2 regions of the Rummeliibacillus sp. G93 genome follow, and region 2 is predicted to be linked to the other one. Evidence: a T-box and tRNA genes for the amino acid it is inferred to sense, from the RefSeq annotation. Region 2 holds a T-box; the other holds one or more tRNA genes.
What was found. The T-box of region 2 lies ahead of thrS (threonine--tRNA ligase). A T-box ahead of a tRNA ligase gene usually reads a tRNA of that ligase, here a tRNA-Thr.
Positions count from the first base shown of each region.

Region 1: it encodes a tRNA-Thr, which carries the amino acid that the T-box ahead of thrS (threonine--tRNA ligase) is inferred to sense. The anticodon was not compared.

Region 1 is NZ_CP097314.1:609,054-618,883, forward strand. Features, by position in the region: gene M2M59_RS02935 (bifunctional metallophosphatase/5'-nucleotidase) at 88-1,830, shown strand; gene M2M59_RS02940 (hypothetical protein) at 1,965-2,444, shown strand; gene M2M59_RS02945 (DUF2653 family protein) at 2,432-2,722, shown strand; tRNA gene M2M59_RS02950 (tRNA-Thr) at 2,870-2,940, opposite strand; gene M2M59_RS02955 (potassium channel family protein) at 3,071-3,457, opposite strand; gene M2M59_RS02960 (O-methyltransferase) at 3,619-4,257, opposite strand; gene M2M59_RS02965 (hypothetical protein) at 4,241-4,573, opposite strand; gene M2M59_RS02970 (WecB/TagA/CpsF family glycosyltransferase) at 4,756-5,469, opposite strand; gene M2M59_RS02975 (S1C family serine protease) at 5,790-7,274, shown strand; gene M2M59_RS02980 (C40 family peptidase) at 7,354-8,088, opposite strand; gene M2M59_RS02985 (C40 family peptidase) at 8,389-9,699, opposite strand.
Region 2 is NZ_CP097314.1:388,184-398,013, reverse strand. Features, by position in the region: gene M2M59_RS02035 (alpha/beta hydrolase) at 1-127, opposite strand, end outside; gene M2M59_RS02030 (flavin reductase family protein) at 168-776, opposite strand; gene M2M59_RS02025 (ring-cleaving dioxygenase) at 800-1,738, opposite strand; gene M2M59_RS02020 (nitroreductase family protein) at 1,760-2,380, opposite strand; gene M2M59_RS02015 (NADPH-dependent FMN reductase) at 2,518-3,111, opposite strand; gene M2M59_RS02010 (ring-cleaving dioxygenase) at 3,124-4,107, opposite strand; gene M2M59_RS02005 (YceI family protein) at 4,234-4,761, opposite strand; gene M2M59_RS02000 (LLM class flavin-dependent oxidoreductase) at 5,141-6,136, opposite strand; T-box leader at 6,331-6,553, shown strand; T-box leader at 6,610-6,834, shown strand; gene thrS (threonine--tRNA ligase) at 6,883-8,796, shown strand; gene M2M59_RS01990 (GNAT family N-acetyltransferase) at 8,826-9,281, opposite strand; gene M2M59_RS01985 (hypothetical protein) at 9,618-9,830, shown strand, end outside.

The DNA of each region.
Region 1 (9,830 bases), 220 kb from region 2:
TTTTAATTTTGAGTATTGTATTGTTATATAGCAGACTATACAATGAAGAAGAAACAAACTTACATATAAAATGGGAGAGTGTAGAGAGTGTTTAAAACAAAAATCGTCGCAACATTAGGGGCTGCTGCATTATTAATGACGCCTATGTCAGCTTTTGCCAAAACAACGCCAGCAAAACCGAAAGCACCAACAACTGTGCCAGTACAGTTTCTATCTATCAATGATATGCATGGTAATATCGGAGAGAGTTATAAAGCTACTGATGGCACACCAATCGGAGGAGCACCAGCTCTTGCGTATCACTTTGAGCAAGAAAAAGCAGCGTTTGCTAAGAAGTACAAATTAAAAACAGCTGCTGCGAATACTTACAGAATTAGTGCAGGCGACTTAGTAGGCGGAAGTCCATCTTATTCAAGCTTACTTCAAGACGAGCCAACAATGAATGCAGCCAATGCAATTAAATTTACTGTTGGAGCACTAGGTAACCATGAATTTGATGAGGGAATCGATGAATTCAAACGAATTTTAAACGGCCTTGCACCGACTGAAGCAACACAAAACTATGAATTAGTAAAAGATTATAAATTGACTAAAAGCAATATGGAGATCCTAACTTCCAACATTGTAGATAAAAAGTCTAAGAAAATCCTTAGTGGCTTCAAACCTTATACAGTGAAAAAATATGGTGGAGTTAAAGTTGGATTTATCGGTGTCGTTACACCAGACATTAAAACAGTAGTACTATCTAAACACGTTGAGAATATCGAAGTGGTAAATCCAGCAAAAGCAATCGCAAAATATTCAAAAGTTTTGCGTAAACAAGGTGTAAATGCAATCGTCGTAGTTGCACACTCAGGTGCCTATAACACAGATGCAGACACATCAATTGAAACACAAGGAAAAGAGAAAATTTTAGGCCAAACAGTCGATATGCTGAAAGAGCTTGAAAAAATCGATCCGAAACACTCTGTAGACGTAGTAATCGGCGGCCATGATCACAACTTTGCTAATGGCGTTTACAAAAATACACGCATTATTGAGGCAAAATCATTTGGTAAAGCTTATTCAGTTGTAACAGGTAAAATTAGCAAAAAGACAAAAGACTTTATTAAAACACCATCTGGTATTGTAAAATATAACTACTTGCCAACTGAAGAACAAATCAACAGCAACAAAGTATCTAAGAAGGTAAATGGCATTGTGAATGAAGCGAAATCTTTAGTAAAAGAGAAAATTGATGCGCCAATCGCAACAGCATCATTTGAATCCATTACAAGAGACCGTGTCGCTCATCCACTAGGCGGTTCTCCAGTCGGCAACTTAGTAACTGATGGACAATTAAGCCAAGCAAAAGCTTCAGGCTACAATGCTGACTTTGCTATGACAAACTCTGGTGGTATCCGTGCTGACCTTACTACAGTTAAAGACGGAGACAAAAATGTTATTACATGGGGTAAAGCGCAAGCAGTCCAACCATTCGGCAACTACTTGAAAGTGGTAGACATGACTGGTGCTAATATTAAAGAAGCAATCAACCAACAATTCACAGGTGGTTATGGCTTAGAAGTATCTGGCTTGCACTATACGTATAATTCAAAAGGAGTTGTAGATGTATTTGTAGGAGATACAGATGAAAAAATCGATCCTGCAAAAACATATTCTGTTGTAATTAACGACTTTATCGCAACAGGTGGCGATAACTTCAAAGCATTCACAACAGCAACAAATGATAAAACAATCGAAGTAGATACTGATGCATTCATCAACTACTTAAAAGGTAAACAAACTATTGATGAGCCAACAGAAGTTCGTAATGTAAAAGTGGACTAACAAACTAATAAAAATCCTCTTGCTATAAAAGCAGGAGGATTTTTTTTGCCTTAGCGTTTCATTTCATATAATGTAAGGAAAATGATAAGATAAGAGTAAGTAATATTAATTACACACTAATGGAGGGTATTTAATTGAAATTTAAAAAACTTGCGGCAGCTTTATTTGCAGCTACTCTTGCTTTCTCAACTGTAGGGCCTGTTGTTTCAGACCATTTTAGCATCACAGCTGATGCAAGAGGATACAAATCAGGCAAAAGAGGTTTTAATTCAAACGGTAATTCCAATAATTCTATTTTCAATAACAATAAATCCAATACAAATCGAAATACACAAGATAACAAAAACTCAAGCTTTAATAACAAAACTAACAAATCAAAAACTGCTAATTCAACTCCACGAAAGGGCGGATTTATGCGTGGCATGATGCTCGGAGGACTTGCAGGACTTTTATTTGGTGGAATGCTTAGCAATATGGGTGCAATGGGCAACTTATTTGGTTTATTAATCAATGTTATTGCCATCTTGGTACTTATTATGTTAATCATGAAAGTTTTCCAAATGTTCCGTGGCAACAAAAAACGTGACGAGGACCGAAATGTATGGAAACAATAGTCTTATCAGAGGACCAATTAATTAACGCATTATGCGTATACCATGCACGCCAAATCAATGTAATGCCCGAAAATGTAGAGATCGAGCTTTGCTTTGATGACGATGAAGGCTACTCTGCCGATGCATATTATAATAATCGACAAGATACGTATCGCGTAGCCAACATGTTGTCCGCTATCCGTGCCTATTTACAAGAAGAAACCAACGTAGATCCCTATGCAGCAAGCATCCGATTAGAAATTGATGATGAAGAGGGCATGATTGCCGTTATAGAATAAGAAATAAAGCCATCCAATTATGGATGGCTTTTATTTTTATGGAAACAGAATAGACGTAATAGGCTATCTAAGAGTCTTATTGGATTATCAATTGAAAGATAGTGCAAATTCAAATTAAGATTTATGTTAGTTGTCGGTTTTTTAATATGCCGACTAAGAGAATCGAACTCCTATCAGTGGATTACGAGACCACCGTTTTGCCATTAAACTAAGTCGGCAATATTTATTTACACCAATAGTATAGCACTTTTATTTTCTTAATTCAGATTTCATGATTTAGGCGAAATTCAAAAATGCCCTAGCATTATCTTGACTTATTCTTCTCCAATGCAACTGGGAAGAAATGAATTATTTTTCTTCCTCTTGTCCTTCGCGTTTCCACTTTCCACTTTTAAAGGTTTTCTTAAAATCATCATCATTATTGATGGTCGATTTGGCCAAAAGTATGAGTGTTAGGAGCATTGTGCCTGTTCCAACGATAAGATAGAACATAGTGAATACTTTTCCTATCGCTGTTTCAGGGGAAAGGTTGGTATCGATGCCGGTTGGAATAATGCTCACAACGCAGAAATAGATGGCGTCTAGAACGGCCCAGCCTTCTTTTTGTGTATAAAATAACACGCCTGACAGAATGATGAAAAATAGGGTAGTAATAAGCGATAAAAATAAAGGATGTTTTGATGATTTATACAAAGCTTCTAGCAGTCGTTTTAGTGTTAGGATAAATGAAATCAAAGTGAAAGAATTCCTCCTCGTTATTATTCATTGAATACAGTATCATGCAAGGGAAAATATTTCTAGGTTGAGGGGTGGGGTAGTCGGATAAGCAGGATTAGAAATTGAAAAAACTGCTCACAAAGCATATAGCATTTGCTAGCAGTCAGCATGTTGTATAACTACTTTATAACGCGTGAAACCGTCATTCCGTCGCCGATCGGTATTAATACAGATTGCAACTGAGAGTGTTCTGCGACTGTTTTATTGAACTCTTTCATGAACTCACTATAACGTTTAGGCTGTGAGTTTGAATCTGCAACACTCCCGCCAGCTAAGACATTGTCTGTGACAATAATAGCACCATCTTTGGCAAGTTCGATACAAGCGTTTAAATAGTTGATGTAATTTAGTTTGTCTGCATCTATAAAGAAAAAATCATATTGTTTATTATTTTCTTTTAGAATTTGGAGGCTTTCTAGTGCTGGACCAGTCAAGTAGGTAACTTGATTACCAAAGCCTGCTTTGGTTAAATTTTGATGAGCGAGGGTAGCATAGTTTTCCTCTAATTCGAGTGATGTTAAATAACCTTCGCTGCCAAATCCTCTTGCCAAGCATATGCCGCTATAGCCGCCAAGTGCTCCAATTTCTAGTACTTCTTTAGCTTGTGATAAAGACACCAGCATTGTAAGAAGCTTACCAGAGCCGGGTGATACGGAGATAGAACGCATTCCGTTTTCTTCAATTGATGTCAGCACGTCCTCTAAATCTGTATCTGTTGGAGCGAAGAGGCTATCGATGTATTCATTGATTAGTTTCATCTGCTAGATCTCCTATCGTTTCTGAGGCTTCTATAGAAGGATTTTCAGTGGTTACCATTTCATCACTTTCTTCTAAATCAAATAGCTGTATAAATTCGTTGATAACCATGTCGAGTGCCTTTAACTCACCGATTAAGACTGGCTTAATAGTTTCAAATTCGGGTTCGTCTAGTTGCTGTTTGATAGTCATACGTTTTAGCTGAAGTATCTCTAAAAACGCTATTGCTCTGCCGCGCCTAAATGTTTTAGGACCCTTTGTATGATGGCCGCCGCCATGATGACGATGTCGGCCGCCTCTTTCCTCATTTGGTCTCATATCACACCTCTTTCTGTATACAATTGTATACAATCGGAATATAAAATTATTGTATACAATTGTATACAATAAATCAATATAAATTATAAGAGCGAATTATTATTAATAAATTGCTATTGGATTTTTGAATGGAAATTGGGAATATAAAAAAGCCGATTCAATTTAATAGAATCGGCAAATTGTTATTTTGATTGCAACACCTTAAGCAGAAAAAGAGGTATCTTCATCATACGTTTTATACGGGTGGGTTGTGTGATTAGGCGATAGAACCATTCAAGATTAAGCTTGATAAAGAGTTGTGGCGCACGGCGAACATTGCCTGATAACACGTCCAAACTGCCGCCTACGCCCATCATGACACAGTGCTCGAATTGATGGCGGTGACTAGCTATCCATTCTTCTTGTTTGGGAGCTCCCGTAGCAATAAAAATAAAATCAGGCTTTAAGGACGCTGCCTGAGTGGCTACTGCGTCACTGTCACCATAGCCATCAGCAGTCCCCACAATATTAATATGGGGGTAGAGGGCGATTGCCTTTTTAGCCGCTGCTTCTGCTACACCAGGCTTGCCGCCATAAAAGAAGAATCGATTTTTATTAATATCAGCATTTTTCATAAATGCGTGTACTAATTCATAGCCTGGTATCCGTTCCCGCAATGGAGTACCTAATATTTTAGAACCGATGACAACGCCTATACCGTCTGCGACTACATAGGTCGATCGCTGTACGTATTGTTCATATTGTGCATTTTCTTTTGTTAGCATAACAATTTCGGGATTCGCTGTTACGATTGAAATGGGTTCCTTGTTGCTGGTTGCCAAGGTCAAAACATGGCTTACAAACTCTTTTTTGGTAGTATCTACAAAAGGAATGCCCAATATATTTATCTTTTTCATTCAACTTACCTTCCATAACACTTTTTCCCTCATTATATACTACGGAATGGAAACTTTAAATAAACCGAGTAGACATTATAAAGGAGACCTATGGAAAAGAAAGTGAGGAGTGCATATAGTGCTGAAAATAGGGTAAAACAAATAAGTAGAAATACCTTCGAAAAAAATCTATTTTCTCATTCTATTCTCTGGAATTTATGCTATGATAATCTTTGTGAAATTGAATCTAGAAAGCCGAATTGATAAAATTTTGAAACTTTCATATAGGCTCATTCGTCTATAGTATTGACAATTAAATAATGATAGGAAGTGGATGTGTGATGACTAAAAATCGACGGTATCAGCCAAAGAAAGCATCCATCAAAAGAATAGCTGTATCCATTGTTTTAATGGCAGCCATTATCTTGGGTGCGTTTATGCTCCTAACCAAAAATGAAAAGTCAGCTAATGAAAATGAACATATTAAAAAAGTAGAGAAAATCAATAAGCCTAAAAAGGAAGAGACAAAAAAGAAAGAAGAACCAAAAAAGGATCAAGAGGATAAGGTGACAGCTAGCCGTCAAGAGGGCAGTGTGACTAATGATATTCCTGCAACTGGCCAACCAACGACGACCAAAGAAGAAACAAATGTTGTTATGCCTAAAAATGATACCTCTGCAATTATTGCAAACGCTAAAACGCAAGTCTATACGATCGTGACAGATTTGCAGCAAGGTTCTGGGTTCCTATTTAACAAAAAAGGAGACATTATCACGAATGCCCATGTGGCGAAGGATGCTTCTTATGTTTTAGTTTCAAATGAGCATGGCCAAGAGTTTCAAGGTCAGGTAATTGGAATTTCAAAAAAGACAGACGTTGCACTTATACGTGTACCAGAACTGGAAGGGAAAGACCCGCTCGTTTTAGATACAGCACCAGCAAGACTTAACACGCCTGTTATTGCAATTGGTAGCCCGAATAATAAGGGCGGCACTTCAACTGAAGGAAAAATCACAAACATTGGCGCAGAGTTTACGGATGAATACACATATAGCGGTCTATATGAAATGACAGCTCGTTTGCATCCCGGTTCTAGCGGTGGCCCGCTGATTAATGCAGAAACAGGTAACGTAATTGGTATTAATTCGATTATTTTAACAGACCAACCTGAAATAGGTTACGCTATACCAATTAAACAAATAATGAATTTAATTACAGGGTGGTCAAACAAAGATGTAGAGATCGATATTGATAACGATCAAGATTTTGATAATGATCACAGAGATGAAGCATATCTAGGGAAAGACTTGATAAAAGATTATATCGATAGCTTCTATGATCTTGTACCACTTGCTATTAAAGACCCTGTTAAAAGACCTTCATATGAGTCCTATATTCTTCCAGGAAGCACAGCGCAAAATGCTGCATCTAAGATGTTAGAAACATACACAGCTGATGGTAGAAAGTATAAAGATTTAAAACATTCAATCGGCAATATTCAAATCACAGACGATTATGCGACTGCCGAAGTTGACTCTACATTCACTTATGTAGATAAAAATAAGCAAGAGCATCAATTAAAAGAAAAAATAATCTATAAAATTGTTATCGACGACTATGCGGATTATCAATTTAAAGAAATTACGATCAACAGTACTCAAGACGATGGAGCATCTGCAGAAGAGTTGGAGACACCAGAGCAAGATACTGATGATGAAGAAACACCAGCCGTACAAACGAAAAGCGTTAAGGAAAACAAATCAGTTGTAGAACCAAAGTCAACTGAACCTGCAAGTGAAGAAGAAACTTATCAAACTGCATCCTAATGAAAAAGCTCAGCTACGTTAGCTGAGCTTTTTTAACGTACGATATATTATTCTAACGGGCACTACTTATAACATTCAGTTAGCGAATGCTACCGTAGCTATGAATGTAATTTTTCCAATAAGTGCTCATTGTTTGGTATTGTACATGGCTGCCTGCTGCATGAACAATCATGCCATTGCCTGCATAAATTGCCACATGTGTTATAGCACCGCCACCTACATTAAAGAATACTAAATCTCCTGGTTGTGGATTGCTTGTATATGGTAGGGCAGTACGTTGCTGACGACTTGTACGTGGTAAAGTAATACCATGTTTGCCTAAAACGTAGCGTGTAAAACCACTGCAGTCAAAACCAGATGGAGTGGTTCCACCATAAACATAAGGAACACCCAAGTAGTTTTTAGCTGTATTTACAATATCACTTTGATTTGTACTAGAAGAAGTTGTTTTAACGCCAGCGCCAGCTTTTAAGTAAGCTGCAGACATCCAGCCTGTTTTGCCTTGTGCACTAACTTTTAACCATGTTCTACCTGACACAACTTTTTTGTAGCTTGCATTTACAGTTTTATTTTTTTTGAAGTAACCTAACTTTCCTGCAGTTAGAGAAGGTGACTTACGTAATGTTAAGGAATTTGCAGTAACATGGTATTTGCCGCTGATTTTAACAGCTTGTGAGCTTGAAACCATTGTAATAGATGTATGTTCTGTAGTAGTTGCTGTATTATGTTGTTCTGCTGCTTTTGCTTGGCCAAATCCAATTGTTAATGCTAATGCGCCTGATGCGATAGCCGTTAAGAAAGTTCTCTTTTTCATGAAAGGTCCTCCAACTATTCTAGTAAGTTTTTTTATATTTCGTAGTTATTTAAGTTCAATCGTTATAGTTCAAATGTTATGTTTTATTTCGTTTTTTACAAGTATAACTTTATAAAAAATCTGATAAATTAACAATGCTATTTCGTTTACAGTTATATTACAGTCTTGTAACAAAAGTAGAGCATAATGATTACAGTTCGACAAAAACGTTGATATATCAAGCTTTCTTAATGTAAAAAAACCTTATCCAAAAATATTAGATAAGGTTTAAAAGTTAGTATTATAGGGAAAATTTATAACTTATAAATCATAAAATCGTTTATAGCTATCAAAGTGGCTCTTCCAATAAGATTCATTTACCGAAGATACCTGTACATAATCACCGCCGGCATGGACGAATTGGCCATTCCCAATATAAATACCTAAATGCGAGATACCAGTCTTGTACGTATTTTTAAAGAATACTAGATCGCCAGGTTTCGGACTGGAAACATAGTAAGAACGCGCTTCGTAGCTAGCAGCGCTTGTGCGGCTGATGTTATTATAACCAGCTTGTTTAAATACATAGTAAATAAAACCGCTGCAATCAAAGCCGCTTGGCGAAGAACCACCCCATACATAAGGTGTTCCTTTCATAGAAAGCCCAATATTAATAGCATTTTTTAATACTGTAGATGACGCTTGTCCAGGTGTTGGATTAGACACACCTGTTGTATTCTCTTTATCTTGTTGGACTGTTGTTCCGCTATTTTTTACTGCGAGGACTTGCCCAACGCGGATCATATCTGAAGTTAATCCATTCCAAGATTTTAGCTGTGTGATTGTTATACCAAATTTGTGGGCTATTACCGAAAGCGTATCACCTGACACCACTGTATATTTTTTTGCGTTCGAAGGCGCTGTTGGAGTCTTACTCGGTGTCGCTGGTTTCGTGTTATTGCTTGTTGGTTTTGTTGAAGACCCATTAATTTTTAACTTTTGACCAACATAAATAACATGGTTTTTTATGTTATTATTTTTTTCAATTGACGCAATGGATACGTTAAAAGCTGCAGCAATCTTTCCTACATAATCACCTGATTTGACAGTATAGGTCGTTGCTTTTTTGCTTGTCATTGGCTTTGGAGAATTATTCTTGTTAGAAGAAACATGAGTGACTGTAGTACTTGAGCCAGGTATCTTCAATGTTTGGCCAGCAAAAATAAGATCATTTTTTAGGCCATTAGCTTTCATTAAGGCTGATAATGTAATACCATGATTGGCTGCAATTTTTGCGATATAATCGCCTGGTTTTACTTTGTACGTACCAGACTTTTTGGTAACAGTTGTACTTTTACTTGTTGTACTTTTTTTCGGAGCAGAGGTTTTCTTGCTCGCACTGTTGCTCGTTGTGCCTGAGGTTTTTAAGGTTTGTCCTACATAAATAAGATCTGAAGTCAGATGGTTCAGTTTTTTAAGTTTGGTGATTGTCGTATTTTTCTTTTTTGCTATGACATATAGTGAATCACCACTTTTTACCTTGTATGTATTAGTACTTGCTTTCGCATCTTGGTCATGTATTACAAAAGTGGTAGCACATACAGCTAGAGCAGAAACGATTGCTTTTTTCATATAGGTCACTCCTTTTGGGTTGGATCTTATGAGTATATTTTATTAACTGTATTGTAGAGAAAAATGGGATTTAATACAATCAACTGACGAAAAAAGGGAGTTTTGATAGATAGATTGAAATATTTTTAAAA
Region 2 (9,830 bases):
ATACATTGGCTTCATCATCTATGACTCCTGCTAATGGCAGCAAATCAAGTTCGTTCCCACCTGTACCATGGAGCATTAAAAATGTTGGTTTATTCGGGTTGGTTCCTTTATTAAAAATGTGCTTCATGTTGCAACCTCCTCTTGTGTCCTTTTTCGTATAACCAAAGCTATTTTGGTCTTTCTATTTCAAACATCTCACCAATTTCAGCATAGGATTGGCCTGCCAATCTGCTAACGGCTGCTAATCCTCTAGGATCAATTCTTCCTTTTTCATAAATAGCCTCTTCTATATGAAAGTGAACGACTCTACCAATGATCAGGTCACAGCCAGGTTCATCTGTACCACCTAACTCTAAGGCTTTCTCCAGTACACATTCCATACGGACCTTCGATTCTCTAATGCCTGGTACAGTAATCTGTGTACTTTCTACAGGTGTTAAGTTTGCTAGCTCTACTTCACTTTGTTCGGGTGGTAAGCTAGCTGCTGTAATATTAATTTTATCTACATTGTGTTCATCCACAATATGAACAACAAACTCATTGGAGTCCAAGATGTTTCGAGCTGTGTCCTTCATTTTCCCATTGGCTCGTTGAATCGATAGGGATATCATAGGCGGATTAGATGAAACGATATTAAAGTAGCTAAATGGAGCTCCGTTCAGAACTCCATCTTGCGTACGGGTTGTAACAAATGCAACCGGCCTAGGGATAATGCTTCCTGTCAAAAATTTATAATTTTCTCTTTCAGACATTGTTTCTGGGTCAATCGATCGCATCGTCATCATTCCTTTTATATGATTTAATCTAGCTCTCTCACTTCAATCGGAATTAATCTCCGTTCCATTCCCGCTCTATAAGGTTCAAATTGCTCAGGCAGCATTAATTTTTCACCCATTGTTTCTGGTGATTCATCATGTGCGAATCCTGGAGGATCTGTCGCCATTTCAAACAGGATTTCGCCATGTTCTCTAAAGTAGATGGCATTAAAATAATTCCTATCTCGAACCGGTGTTACGCCATACCCGTGTTGTGAGATATATTTTTGCCAATCTAATTGGTCCTCATTATCAATGGCACGCCATGCAATATGATGAACTGTTCCGACACCCATAATTCCACGGCCATTTGTTGTTAGTTTCAGGTCGATAACATTCCCGATATCAGCGCTAGAACGGAAACGAATATAGTCTCCCTCTTGCCCTACTACTTCAAGCCCCATGATTTCTTCGACTAACTTAGCTGTCTCGCTTGGATTTGTGGAATAAAGTGTAGCTCCGGCAAATCCTTTAATCGCAAATTGTGGTGTGATTTCTCCGGTAGTCCATGTATTTATTTCCCCTGCTTCTCTTTCAACTAGCTCTAAGTGTAAGCCATGAGGATCATCAAATGCTAGAACTTCTTCGCCAAAACGTTCTGCAATTGTATATTGCACATTAAATTTAGCCAATCTTTGTTTCCAAAATGCCAAAGAACCCTGTGGAATAGCATATGCTGTTACCCCAACTTGTCCGTCACCAATTTCACCTTGTTGCGCATTTGCCCAAGGGAAGAAGGTAATGATCGTGCCTGGTTTTCCGCCATCGTTCCCAAAATAAAGATGGTAAGTAGCTGGATCATCAAAATTGACTGTTTTTTTCACCAATCGTAATCCTAATACACCTGCATAAAAATCTACGTTTTCTTGTGGGTGGCCTACAATGGCAGTAATGTGATGAATACCCATTGTTTTTTTGCTCATTTTACTCACTCCAATTCTTTATTAAACGATGGTGACGAACTCATTCACAGGCTTGCGATAGCCTCGTGGTTGTCTGCTCGCTACTTTTTCTTTTCCTAGTGTAATCATTAACGCTACCTCGTATTGATCACTGATATTCAGGATTTCTTTTACTTTATCCTCTTCGAATCCAATCATCGGGCAAGTATCCCACCCTTTTTCTTTGGCTACTAGCATAAAGAGCATAGAAGATAAGGAAGCATTTCGGATGGCTTCATCTCTTTGAAATGAAGGTCCTCTTGTCTCATACAGATCAACGGTACCTTCTACTGCAAAGTCATATTCTTGTTTATTTAATATACCTAGCATCAATAATCCTTCATTGATTTCAGCTGCTTTTTTATAGGCTTCTTTATCGCCCAACACCAAGATGACAGCTGATGCACTATGGACCTTATACTGCCCATTAGCGGCCTTTCTTATTTCTTCTTTCACCCCTGGGTCTGTCACGACTACGTAATGCGTGTGTTGAAGGTTGAAAGCTGAAGGTCCGAGCTTTACTAGGCCAAATATTTCATCTAACTCTTCCTGTGAAATCTCATAATTCGGAAGAAAGTTGCTTGCCGATCGTCTTTCTTTTACCAACTGCGTGAATTCTGTCATCTCCATATCCCCTTATCTGTCTCTTTTCTCATAACGACTGAGCACATCCATCAACTTGTTTGATGTGATTTGCTCAATTTTCATGATGTACATATACATGCGCAAGTCGCTGCGCATGTATATGAATGAAAGAAAGATTAACGAATTGTGAACAATGCTTTTGACCAAGGAACGACTTGATCTAACATTTGATTCACTGATTCTTCTTGAACAGCTTTTGGTTTAAAGTCTGTACCGTTTTCGAAATCTGTGAACAATGATAGCGCTGGGTGTACACGAACATCTGCTACAAGCAATTCACCTAAGATACCACGTAGGTGTTCTGCTGCACGAGCCCCGCCTACTGAACCGTATGATACGATACCAGCTGCTTTGTTGTTCCATTCTTCGCGAAGATAGTCTAGTGCATTTTTAAGTGAACCAGTAATCGAATGATTGTATTCTTGAACGATGAATACAAAGCCATCTTGTGCTGCAACAGCTTCTGACCATGCAGCTGCGCCTGATGCATCTCCGCCTGCTTCCCCTAGTAGTGGCAATTTGTAATCTGCAATATCAATGATTGTGTAATTTGCATCGCCGCGTTTGTCTGCGATTTCTTTTACCCAAGCGCCTACTTGTGGACTTAAACGTCCTTCACGAGTTGATCCTAAAATAATACCGATATTTACTTTTGTCATTGTTTCTTCCTCCTCTTGTTTTGTACCAAATAATTTAGACATAAATCCCATGATTTCACTTCCCTATAAATATTCCTTTTCAAATGTTCGAGTACTGCGCACTGTATCAATAGGTCTTACGATTTTTTCGATTTCTTCGCGTTTTGGCTCAAAGAAAGGCGGCAATGATAGTTTTTCACCAAGTGTTTCATATGGTTCATCCCCCATAAAGCCAGGACCATCTGTTGCTAATTCAAATAAAACGGAAGGGGCAGCATTTGTATAAAGAGAACCAAAATAGTAGCGTTCTACATAGCCGGAGTTTGGCAGTTTATATAACTCTAAACGTTGTTGCCAAGCATCCAAGTCAGCCCTGTCATTCACTCGGAATGCTGTGTGATGGACTGTGCCATAGCCTTGTCGAGCTTGCGGAAGCACGGTGTTCATTTCAACGATTACTTGAGCCCCGTTGCCCCCTTCACCCATTTCAAATAGTTTGAATGAGCCTTCTTTAGCGACTTCTTTCATGAAGAATACTTCCTCTAACAGTTGTTTGAAGTAGTCAGCGAAAGAAGTCCGGACAAAAATAGGTCCTAATCCAGTAATCGCATATTCAAGTGGCACCGGTCCATTTTGCCAAGGTGTCCCTGCTGGCACTCCCGCGTTTAACTCATCTGATATGAGCTGATAATTCTGATCATCAAAATCGACAAATGATAAAGTCTTTTTGCCAAACTGCTCTTGGATTCCTGTATGTCTCACTTCAAATTTATCAAAGCGTTTTACCCAATAAGCTAATGCCTCATCATTTGGAACTCGGAAACATGTTTTAGAAATCTCATTTGTGCCATGCACCCCTTTTGGAATGCCTGGAAAGTCAAAGAATGTCATATCTGTTCCGGGGCTGCCGACATCATCTGTGAAGTACAAATGATAGGTTTGGATATCATCTTGGTTCACTGTTTTTTTCACTAATCGAAGACCTAATACGTAAGTGAAGAAATCATATATTTTTTCTGCACTGCTTGTTATAGCTGTCACGTGATGTAGTCCTTTAAGTGCGTCCATGAAATACCCCTCCCATTTAATTATCTTGAATTCGAGATATTGTTTTAAAAAAATGCTTTTGAGCTTTTGTTTGGAGATGATGCTGAACTTTTATCAACTAAATTCAGCATCATTCACAGGCTTTTATTATGCAGCTGGGTTAATTTCTAACTCCACTTTGATTTTGATGTCTTTACCTACTAGTACGCCACCTGTTTCTAGTGCTGCGTTCCAAGTTAAGTCGAATTCTTCACGGTTGATTTTTGTTTCCGCTTCGAATCCGTACACTTCTACGCCCCATGGGTTTGTACCTTTACCGCCGTATTCTACGTTGAATGTTACTGGTTTTGTTACGCCTTTGATTGTTAAATCACCAGTTACTTTGTAGTCATCGCCATCTTTTACGATGTTTGTAGATGTAAAGTCGATAGTTGGATTGTTTTCTGCATCGAAGAAATCTGCTGATTTCAAATGATTGTCGCGATCTTCGCTGTTTGTGTTAATGCTTGCTACATCAAATTTGAATGCGATTGTTGCTGTTGTTAAATCTGTTAAATCTGCTGCTTCTACATCTGCAGTATAAGAATCAAATTGTCCTCTTACTTTTGAAACCATCATGTGTTTTACTTCAAAACCTACTGTTGAATGTGATTGATCTACTGTCCATTTTGCCATTTTAAATCTCCTCCATTGTATATAATCTGAAAATACTAACTGTCTCGAAATCGAGATATATATTAAAAAAATAATAGACTTAAAACAAATATCTTTAATTCGAGATAATCTTCTCATGAAAACAAACTCTTGTCAATACTCTTTTTAAAACTTATTTACTTTAAACAAATTTAGCATAATAAAAACCCGCAGCTGTCTTGGTAAGGCAATGAATGTTAGTGAAGTGTTTCATGATATTGAAGGGAAATAGTTGCGATTTTTCGGAGGCGAGCGGTAGCCCACTTTAATATTTATTTCCACTTCAATAAAATTATTCATCAAAATCTCAATGAATTACTTCTGTTTTTCATGTGCCCTGCTTCTGCTGCGGGTCTCTTATTTAATCCAATAATTCTTTTGCTAATAGCGTGTAGCTTTGTTTTCGGCTTTCGATGCTGAATTGGTTACAATTGAACATCGCTTCGTCAAATCCATATTGCTCTTGATCTCGACGAATAATATCGCCTACTTCCTTCGGTGTGCCGACTAGATGCAATTTGCGATTTTCTTCAATCATCATTTTGTCCATTTCAGTTAATGGATAGTCTTTTGCTTCTTCTGGTGATAAGGTTTGTATTAAGTTGCCTTGCATCAGCTGTAGTCTAGAAATATCAATCGGCATTGCTAAGAATTCTGCTTCTTCTTTTGTTTCCGCTACAGTTGTCGCATATGTCACCAGAATTTCTGGTGTTTCCATAAAGTATGAAGGCTCGAAATTAGCGCGATATGTGTCGAAGATTTCTCTCGTCATTCCACCATTGAAGAATTGAGCAAAGGAGTAACCCATTCCCATGCGACCTGCTCGTACGGCACTATTACCAGTCGAGCCTAATAGCCATGCTTCAGGAAGTTCCACGCGCGCTGGTGTTGCCACAACTGAATCATAGACAGAGATGCCTGGTTTTTGATCGTTCATCAACTTAAGTGTTGTTTCAATTTCTTTATATTGATCCGTCATCTCAGGTCGTTTACCTTTTGCCATCGCATAAATAGCATAAGTATCCCCGCCTGGTGCGCGTCCAACGCCAAAGTCGATGCGGCCAGGTGACAGTGCGCTTAATGTTTTGAACACTTCCGCTACTTTTAATGGTGAGTAATGCATCATCATGATGCCGCCTGTGCCGATACGAATACGGTTTGTTTTAGCAGCCAAGTGAGCCGCTGTTACTTCAGGCGCAGAGCTTGCAAGCGATTGCCCGTTATGATGCTCCGCCATCCACATACGGTGATAGCCTAGCTCTTCACCAAGAATCGCCAATGTTTCGCTGTTTTTTAAAGCCTGTGCCGGTTTAGCCCCTTTTGGTATCGGCGCTTGATCTAGAATAGAGAGTCTCATGTTACTCATCCTTCCCTTTTTTCATCTATCTGTGTAAATGTGATATTTATACGTCATAATGCTAGCGGAAGTTTAATGGGATGTAAAATGATTGGATTGGCGAGGAAGTTAAGTCAATAAATTGTTCATAATTAAAATAGGTGTTGCTAAATAGTAATAATTATCATAATATATATAATAATTTAATTCTTGATGAAGAAGCGCTGATAAGGACATGAATTGCTTTTACGGTTTACAGAGAGGGAAGTCTTGCTGAAATCTTCCTAACGCAGGAGAGTAATTTACCACCTTTGAGCTGTATCGGGGAATCTAGTATCCGATACCGTCTATGCTACGTTACAGCACCAAAGCCATAAGTTGTATCTAACTTATGGGAAGTTGGGTGGAACCACGGGTTAAAACGTACTCGTCCCTTTATTAGGGATGCGTGCGTTTTTTTGTATTTAACAGGATTCCATTGATTGAAATAAAAATTAAAAGCGATGATGAGGACATGAATTATTTTTACGGTTTACAGAGAGGGAAGTTTTGCTGAAATCTTCCTAGCTTAGGAAAATAATTTACCACCTTTGAGCTGTATTGGGGAATGTAGTATCCAATACCGTCTATGCTACGTTACAGCACCAGAGCCATAGGCTATTCTTTAGCGTATGGAAAGTTGGGTGGAACCACGGGTTAACAACACACTCGTCCCTTGTTTAGGGATGCGTGTGTTTTTTTATTATAAAAAAGGAGTGTTTAACATGATGAATGATCAATTTATACAAATTCAATTTCCAGATGGCAAACAACAGCAATATGAGCGAGGCGTAACACTAACTGATATTGCCCACTCCATTAGCCCAAGTCTTTCTAAAAAGACAATTGTCGGTTATGTAAATGGGATACCTACAGATGTAGGATGCCAGATTACAGAAGATGCACAGATTTCCTTATATGATGCAGCTTCAAAAGAAGGAATAGCAGTGGTTCTCCATTCAACAGCCCACTTATTGGCACACGCATTAAAACGTATATATCCTTCTATTCATTTTGGAGTTGGCCCTGTCATTGAAGATGGTTTTTTTTATGATGTGGAGCTAGATTCCCCTATCACTCCAAGTGATTTACCTCAAATAGAAAAGGTTATGAAACAAATCATTAATGAAAACGTGGAGATAAAACGAAAGGAAGTTTCACGCGAGAAAGCAAAACAGTTATTTGCGCATGATCCATTAAAACTTGAGTTGTTAGAAGACATTCCACAGGATGAAACAGTTACTGTTTATGAACAGGGTGACTTTTATGATTTATGCCGGGGTCCTCATATACCTTCTACAGGTAAGATCCAGCATTTTAAATTAACAAAAGTGTCTGGGGCATATTGGCGAGGCGATAGTAATAATAAAATGCTTCAACGCATCTATGGTGTCGCTTTTGCAACAAAGGATGAGCTACGTGACTATTTCGTCTTTCTAGAGGAAGCGGAAAAGCGAAATCACCGTAAACTTGGAAAAGAACTTGAGTTATTCATGTTCTCAGAGGAAGCACCCGGCATGCCTTTCTATCTGGCAAATGGCCAGATTATACGGAATGAGCTCGAGTCCTTTTTACGAAATTTACAGGCTAAGTATGATTATAAAGAGGTGCGGACTCCACTCATGATGAATCAGAGATTGTGGGAGCAATCTGGTCACTGGGATCACTACAAAGAAAATATGTACTTTACACAGGTTGATGAACAAAACTTTGCCTTAAAACCGATGAACTGTCCCGGACATATGCTCATCTTTAAAAATGAACGACATTCCTATCGTGATTTGCCTATTCGCATGGCGGAATTCGGGCAAGTTCATCGACATGAATTCAGCGGTGCCTTAAATGGTTTATTACGTGTTAGATCATTTTGCCAGGATGATGCTCATATTTTCGTTACACCAGAACAGATTGAAGATGAAATTACTCTTGCGTTAAAAATCATCGACCATGTGTATAAAGTATTCGGATTTGAATATGAAATTGAATTATCGACACGCCCAGAGGATTCAATGGGCAGCGAGGAACTTTGGAATCGGGCTGAAACAGCTTTAGAAAACGTACTAAATAACTTGGGGTATCCTTACAAAATCAATGAGGGCGATGGTGCCTTTTATGGCCCCAAAATTGATATTCATATAAAAGATGCCATTCAACGCAGCCATCAATGTGCTACAGTGCAGCTCGACTTCCAGCTACCAGAGAAGTTTGATTTAACATATATAGACAAACAAAATGAAAAAGCTCGTCCGGTGGTCATTCATCGCGCAGTATTCGGTTCCATCGATCGTTTCTTAGGCATTTTAATTGAACATTTTGCAGGAGCCTTCCCTGTTTGGCTCGCTCCTACACAGGTACAAATTGTTCCCGTCTCTCAGGTTCACCTAGATTATTGCTTCAAAGTCCAATCTCAGCTGAGACAATTAGGGGTACGAGTTAAAATTGACGATGACGAAGAAAAATTAGGATATAAAATAAGAAGAGCACAGATGCAAAAGATTCCTTATATTATTGTGCTTGGTGATGAAGAGTTAAAAGAAAACGCAGTAAATGTTCGGAAGCACGGAGAAAAACAATCAATCAGTATACCATTTAAGGATTTTAAAGAGAATATTGTAAAGCAAATAAATGAACGCAGCATTTAAAACCTTATATTGGTCCTCCCCTTTTTAATTTACTTATTTATATTTTTAATGACAGCCATTTCTTTTCCAAAGCGATCTCCATAATCAATAAACCCTAAGCTTGCATATAGATGATGGGCTTCTTTGTTCTCTGGATTGTAACCCACAATAATTTTTTTGGCATTTGGCAGCTTGCTCATTTCTAAAATCATTAACTGTGTTGCAGCTTTTCCTATGCCTCTACCCTGATAATTTTTATCGATCATTATACGGTATACCCAATATCCATCAAGCTCTTCTCTCACCGTATTATACATAAGAAAACCGACTACTTTTTCTTCATAATAAATCGCGAAAGGCTTTAATGATATTTCAAACTTAGATTGGGCAATTGAAATAGCATTCGACTCAATATACTTTGTTTGGCTCTCTGATATTTCAAGCGCACAACACTCATACCAGTTCTCTTCATTTAATTCGTTAATTTCTACACTACTTGTACGCATAACATTCCCCTTTCAAATTGAGGGGAAACGCTAAGTTACCGTTGCAAATTAGGCGTTATCCCCTTTGAGTTCTTACCAGTTCTATTGTTTTTCATAATGAACGCCTCCTTTAATATCTGCTCTTTTTTAAATTATTTTCAGACCTTTTAATTATATCATAGCTAACTTTCCATATTGATAAATTTCAAAATGATAATCACTTTTAACTGCGACTGAACAAAATGAAAAAAAGGAAATATGATCAAAACGAATTTCTGAAAGCAAATAGCATGAGAGACATAAACCTACTATAATAGATGTAAATACATATACAATAAATGGTATCGAGGTGGGTAGATGAATAAAAAATTAAAGTATTTTTTAATTTTTATTATTAGCTGTGTCGTTATTGGTGGTTCAATATATGGTTACATGGAATATAAAAAATATGTTATTAAAAATGATGTAGAAAGCTACTTAATAGAAACTAAAAAGATTGATAAAAAAGACATCACAGAAATTACACCGTTCTATACAAAGGAAACAGGCGATAGGTTTTTGCTAGTGTAT